DNA from 3 places in the Bacillus sp. GW823-FHT06A11 genome. Region 3 is predicted to be linked to each of the others. Evidence: riboswitches for the same ligand, from Rfam matches in the RefSeq annotation. Region 3 holds a riboswitch; each other region holds the start of a gene.
The links. Region 3 has a riboswitch for lysine ahead of AC1Q8L_RS03440 (aspartate kinase). Riboswitches for the same ligand answer to the same signal wherever they lie in the genome.
Positions count from the first base shown of each region.

Region 1: linked by a shared signal. The riboswitch ahead of AC1Q8L_RS07805 (amino acid permease) and the one ahead of AC1Q8L_RS03440 (aspartate kinase) in region 3 are both predicted to bind lysine.
Region 2: linked by a shared signal. The riboswitch ahead of AC1Q8L_RS17270 (amino acid permease) and the one ahead of AC1Q8L_RS03440 (aspartate kinase) in region 3 are both predicted to bind lysine.

Region 1 covers NZ_JBXAHS010000001.1:1,550,826-1,553,101, reverse strand. Annotated here, with positions in the region: gene AC1Q8L_RS07805 (amino acid permease) at 1-1,413, opposite strand, end outside; lysine riboswitch at 1,561-1,742, opposite strand; partial or broken gene AC1Q8L_RS07800 (glutamate racemase) at 1,852-2,091, shown strand; gene AC1Q8L_RS07795 (DUF3626 domain-containing protein) at 2,204-2,276, shown strand, end outside.
Region 2 covers NZ_JBXAHS010000003.1:596,018-598,293, reverse strand. Annotated here, with positions in the region: gene AC1Q8L_RS17270 (amino acid permease) at 1-1,191, opposite strand, end outside; lysine riboswitch at 1,304-1,496, opposite strand; gene AC1Q8L_RS17265 (GNAT family N-acetyltransferase) at 1,817-2,266, shown strand.
Region 3 covers NZ_JBXAHS010000001.1:720,376-722,651, forward strand. Annotated here, with positions in the region: partial or broken gene AC1Q8L_RS03430 (DUF4166 domain-containing protein) at 1-97, opposite strand, end outside; partial or broken gene AC1Q8L_RS03435 (hypothetical protein) at 40-318, opposite strand; lysine riboswitch at 512-698, shown strand; gene AC1Q8L_RS03440 (aspartate kinase) at 901-2,130, shown strand.

The sequences.
Region 1 (2,276 bases), 830 kb from region 3:
CCCGTTTTTCTTTTCGTTATTTTTTTTCTGATCACGATTCATTAATGGATAGAAAGCAAATCCGATTACGAATAAACCAATTCCGAGAAGGAACGTTTTTATATCGGATGCGCCGGTTTTAATAACCCACAGTGCGTAGCAAAGTGCGATAACTGCGACTATGCCATCTGTAATTCTTGCCCGCATTTCATTTTTATATGTTTCACCAGTTGCGACTAGTTTTAACTGGAAGATTGGTGAAACGAGATATGGAATGAGGTAGGCCAGTGTCGATACGGTAATAACGAATGTATAAGCTTCCGCAATGGTTCCTGATAATGTTGAGAATAGGAATACTTGCGACATAATGTTTGTTAATCGTAATGAGTAAATTGGACTTCCTTTTTTATTTGTTTTCGTGAAGAAGGAAGGGAAGAAACCTTCTTTTGCTGCTTGATAAGGTACTTCTGAGCTTAATAAAATCCAGCCTAAGATAGAACCGAACAGGGAAGTAAGAGCAAGTAATGCCATCAGTTTCCCGCCGCCATGACCCATTGCAGCGTTTAGTGCATCTGCTAATGGACGTTCAGAAGTTTGTAATTTATCAACGTGAAGTACACCCATTGTTAAAATTGTAATTCCTAAGTAAATCGCAACTGTAATAAGTAATCCCGCAACTGTTGCACGTTTTACCGTTTTTGGAGAAACAGCACGGTTTGATAAAAGAACGGCTGATTCAATTCCGATAAACGCCCAAAGCGTTGTAAGAGCAGCTAAATTTACTTGTGAAAGAAGACCATGTGATACACCTGATTTATCAATCATCGGCGTGTACCATTGTCCAAACTTAGAAGCTTCGAATGCAAATAACGTAACGACGATGAATAAAAGGAATCCAGTTACTTTCGTTGTTGTTGCTAAGAAGTTTAGTTTTCCAGCTCCGCTTACACCATTTGTTAATATAATATGAGTTCCCCAAAGTAAGATGGAACAAATCGTAAATGTAATTAGTTTTCCGACTTCTATGTTAAAAGAACCGATTGAAAATAGTAGTCGCGTATCTTTCATAATTGGGAAGAAGAGTGATAAATATCCCGCAAATGATGTAATGATGGCAACGTTACTTGCCCAGTTTGCAACCCAATATCCCCATACCATACTGAATCCAGCCATTTTTTTCTTTTTTGGTGTTGAGAATAAAGCATATGCATGACTTTGTGGTCCTGTCGTTAAATCAGGACGACGAATTGCTAAATTACCGAAAACAAGAGCTAGCATTAAAACACCAAACCCTGTTGTTAACCAAGCTAAAGTGACACCGAGTGGGCTTGCTGTTTGTGCCAACGTACTTGGCACCATGAAAATACCAGCGCCAACCATGTTACCGACAACGAAAGCTGTTAGTACCCAAAAGCCCCATTTTTTTTGTTGCATAGAAAATACCTCCAAAGTTAGTATAACCAAGTCAAGCGAGGAGATATGTATGTCTTCCTGAGTCAGGAAGAGAAGTCCCAAACAAAACAAAAAAAGCACGTAATCTGCCGCTACATGCTTTCTATCTTATAAGAAACCCACGACATACCTCTCGATAGCTCTCCACAAACGAAACGTTTGTGACAGTTCTGCACTTATTAAATGCAGACCCAGCAAGCGTGCATGGTGGACACGACTTACTTCGGCAACCATTCCTTTCTCATTCCTTCATCAATGCCACTACATCTCCTGAAATGATACTCTTAATGATTGCAACCTCTACCTCACCGAGATACGAATGAGGATTTAAATATTAAATTAACGTCTTTAAGAGTAACAAATGTATTTTTATACGTCAATGGATATAGTAATAATCAGATTATAGGGAAGAGTTTGTGATTAAAAAGGGGGTTAGGAGAAGATGTAACGATTATTAGTTCTGCAGAAGAAACAGCGATAGAGTTAAGTACCATTTTACAGCACAAAGGAATTTTGTCTGACAATCTGAATCCGAAGCATCGTTTTTTTACAACGGGATCTGTTTTATCATTTGAACATATTGCTGAGCGATGGCTAGGATATCACATTTCTGTAGAATGTGTGGATTTACCCGTAAAGAATGCTCGTATCTGTAATTAGACTGTATTAAAGTACTTTTTGTTCAATAAATTAGGTTAGTTGCATAAGAAGGAAAAAATGCATTTTTAATTGAAAGGATTAAGGTCATTTCAATTAAAGGGGAGATTGGATTATGGAATTATCAAGATCTCAATTATTTGCTTTAGAGTATATTTCAAAATATGCAGAGAACGAAAAACGTGAGG
Region 2 (2,276 bases), on a different contig from region 3:
ATGACTAATTGCAATTCCAACCCATGCGATAAAACCAGACATTCCGGATGCGTTTAATAACCAAATGTATACAACACCATCACCGAATAAAGAAGCAATGAAAGCAATACTCCCAACAATTGACGTTACGATTAACGCGTTAACAGGTACACCGCGGCTATCTAATTTACCAAGAAACTTTGGTGCTTTTCCTTGGCGAGCTAAATCCCAAAGCATACGAGTTGATGCATACATACCAGAGTTACCAGCAGATAGTACAGCAGTTAAAATAACAGCGTTCATAACAGAAGCAGCAAAGGCAACGCCCGCTTTTTCAAAAATAAGTGTAAACGGACTTACTGTAACATCACTTGCAGCAAGGCTTTCAGTTGTATAAGGAATTAATAAACCGATAACGAGAATCGCAAGGATATAGAATAAAAGAATACGCCAAAAGATTGAACGAATTGCTTTTGGGATATTACGTTCTGGATCAGACGTTTCACCAGCAGCTACTCCTAATAGTTCAGTTCCTTGGAATGAGAAACCAGCTGCCATAAACACACCGATAATTGCCATGATACCGCCGTTAAATGGTGCATCTGCAACAGTGAAGTTTTTAAATCCAACCGTTTCACCGCCCATAATTCCAAAAATCATCATGAAACCAACAATTAAAAAGATAATAATCGTAACTACTTTAATAAGTGCGAACCAATATTCAGATTCACCAAACCCTTTAACAGATAAGTAGTTTAAAAGGAAAATAATAGCTAAACATAATCCGCTCCAAATAAGAGAAGGGGTATCTGGGAACCAAAATTTCATAATTAATGTTACGGCTGCAAGTTCAGCAGCAATCGTAATTGCCCAGTTATACCAATAGTTCCATCCAAGTGCAAAGCCAAGTGATGGATCAACAAATTTTGTTGCATACGTGCTAAAAGATCCAGTAACAGGCATGTAAGCTGCAAGTTCAGCTAAGCTTGTCATTAAAAAATAAACCATAATTCCAATTGCGGCGTATGCGATTAGTGCACCGCCAGGACCAGCTGAATGGATTACACCACCGCTGGCAAGAAATAGTCCGGTACCGATTGTACCACCGAGAGAAATCATCGTAAGGTGACGCGATTTTAATCCGCGTTTTAATTCACCTTGTCCTTGTGTAGTTTCTGTTTTAGAGGTAGATTGATTTGTTGCGCTATTCATGTTCAACACTCCTTTTCTTGTAGGTTAGGAAGGAGCGGGGGAGAAAAATACAAAAAACCGCCAAAGGAATTTGGCGGAACGTTTCACAAATAACCACCCCATCATACCCTTCCGTTAAGATAGCACCCCACGTTTACACGGTAATTTTGTAAACGTGACAGTTCTGTTCCTTTCGGAGACAGCCCCAGCTCATATTTCCAGAGAAGAAATATAAACTTCGGCAACTTTTCCTTTCAAACGGAGTCAGTGACATTCTCTGTGTCTCGTCCGTTTTACTATTAAAAGTCGCAACCTCTACCTCATCGGATTGATGAGGATTTATATATTGCTAAGATTTTTAATATATGGCAATTGTAATGAGTTTCTGAATATATTGCAAGGAATTTTGTTAGGAAAAGTCAAAAAATATCGGTTATTGTATAGGAAACGCTTGCAAAACTCCACCCGAGCCTACTATTATGTAGCAATAAGCAAAGAAAAAATTGTTATACAAATGTTTCGCAAAAAATATTGAAAAACCCTCTAAATTAAAAGAAAATTCAGAAAAATATAATTCGACATTCATAATAAAGTCATATTATTTGTTATAATTAGAGTAATGTTTAAGTAAAAAGGGGAAATCAAAATGAAATTAGAAACAGAAAGGCTCTATATAGTGCCGTGTACAGAAGAGAGAGTTCAAGTTGCTAACGAGCAAGGATACAATAGCGGTCCGCATATTGTAGGGCATGTAAAGAATGTAAAACAAGATGCAGCTATATTACCATGGGGCGCGTGGTATGTTCTTCGGAAAGAAGATGATAGCGTTATAGGTGATATTGGGTTTAAAGGGAAACCAAACGAGAATCGAACAGTAGAAATTGGCTATGGATTTATTGAGAAATATTGGAATAAGGGCTATGCAACAGAAGCTGTAAGAGAACTAATCGATTGGGCTTTCAAAACAGGAGAGGTAGAAACAATAATTGCAGAGACACTTCTAGATAATTATAGTTCGATTCGCATTTTAGAAAAGTTACATATGAAGAGAGTAAATGCTACAGAAACGATGATTAATTGGAAAATAGAAAAATAAAAAATACCGC
Region 3 (2,276 bases):
GTGTAGAAACGAGTAAATGTGGTTCGCCAAAATAATCTACAATTTCATTTTCGTTTCCATCCAATTGCATAACTGCATTAAAATATCTTTTCTTATTTCACCTATTGATTCCCCTTCTCCAGCTATTTCAAACCCAAATCCAATCTTTGTTTTATACAAAAACTTCTGTGGTTCTCCTTCTTTTTTCTCTAAATACGAAATTTCAGTAAAGCGAGCATCCCACTCTGTATGTATATCTGGTTCTTGCATATATTCCCATAATTTCCCCATCGTCGTGTTCATTTTTGTCGCAACATAAATAGGCTGTTTCCTTTTCATTCTCCCCACCTCCTATGCACTATAAGTTTAATGTACATGCAATGAATTTATTTTGCTACATTTTTCACAAACTTCCTCAGAAAAAAGAAAGAATTTTTAAAATATATATAAAACACTTGATTCCCCGAAAAATTTAAATTATTATAAAACAAATGTTACCAACAACTTCATAAATCAAACACTCTCGCCTAAAACGTGAGATAGAGGTTGCAATACTTATGAGTATTCTAATGGAGACACAGAGATGTCTATGAACTTAGATGAAAGGAAGTATTGCCGAAATTGATAAATTTCTCTGCATTTATCAATTGGGGCTGTTTTCGAATAGAAACAGAACTGTCATATGTACAGACGTGTATGTATGAAGAGCTATCTACAAAAAAGAGATATCATTTTTTATGATATTCCTTTTTTGGCGGTTTTTTTATTAGCTCCGTTTTCTGTTTCCCTTTTCCTGTAACAGCACCATCCTCACTTATTTGAGATGGTGTTTTTTGTTTGTCTTTCTGGTAACTACAGGAGTATTGGGATCTATATATTTCCTAATCTATTCTTAAAAATAGACGAAAGAAGGAATTTGCAATGGAAACAATTGTTCAAAAATTTGGTGGCACTTCTGTCGGGAGCGTCGAGCGCATTCAACATGTAGCAAATTTAATTATTGAAGAATATGAACGAGGTCATAGCGTTGTCTCTGTCGTTTCAGCAATGGGAAAAAGCACGGATGAACTTGTCGCACTTGCTAACGCAATTACAGAAAATCCAAGTAAACGCGAAATGGATATACTTCTATCGACAGGAGAGCAAGTAACTATTTCATTATTAACGATGGCACTACAAGCAAAAGGGTATAACGCGATTTCATTAACAGGATGGCAAGCTGGTATTACGACAGAATCTGTACATAGTAGTGCACGGATTACTGAAATTAATACAGATCGAATTCAGTCTTATCTTACTAAAGGCACGATTGTTATTGTAGCTGGTTTCCAAGGAGTCAGTGAAGATTTTGAAATTACAACGCTTGGACGAGGCGGTTCTGATACAACTGCTGTCGCATTAGCTGCTGCACTAAACGCAAAAAAATGTGATATTTACACAGATGTGACCGGCGTATATACGACGGATCCACGAGTTGTAAAAGATGCTTATAAATTAGATGAAATTTCTTATGACGAAATGTTAGAACTTGCAAACCTCGGTGCTGGTGTATTACACCCGCGTGCTGTTGAGTTTGCTAAAAATCATAATGTCATTTTAGAAGTTCGCTCAAGTATGGAACAAGAAAACGGAACAATTGTAAAAGGAGAATGTAACATGGAACAACAATCAATCGTTAAAGGTATTGCATTTGAAGATAATATTACACGCATCACAGTGAAAGGATTAGAACAAGGTTCACTTTCAACTGTTTTCTCTACATTAGCAGCGGCACATATTAATGTAGATATCATCATTCAAAGTATTACAAATGAAGGAACTGTTCATCTCTCCTTCTCCATCCATTCTAATGATTTAAGAGAAACATTAGAAGTATTGGAACAAAATCAAGAGGCACTTCACTATGAAGCAGTAGAATATGAAAATCATTTAGCAAAAGTATCAATCGTAGGATCTGGCATGGTATCTAACCCTGGTGTCGCTGCAAATATGTTTACTACTTTAAAAGAAGAAGATATTCATATTAAAATGGTAAGTACATCAGAAATTAAAGTGTCTGTCGTTATTGACCGCCTTCATTTAGTAACAGGTGTTGAGGCACTGCATCAATCATTTATGGCGAAAATTGAGCCTTTAGTGCAAATGAGCTAATTTGATATGCTCAGTAACACTTATAAAAAAATCATATTAATCTACTTCCTTCCTATTAAATAAAAGCTGTTCGTTAACAAGATGCTATATGACATATAAAAAAACACCTTGTCAATTTTTCCTATACTGTGACAAGGTGTTTTTGA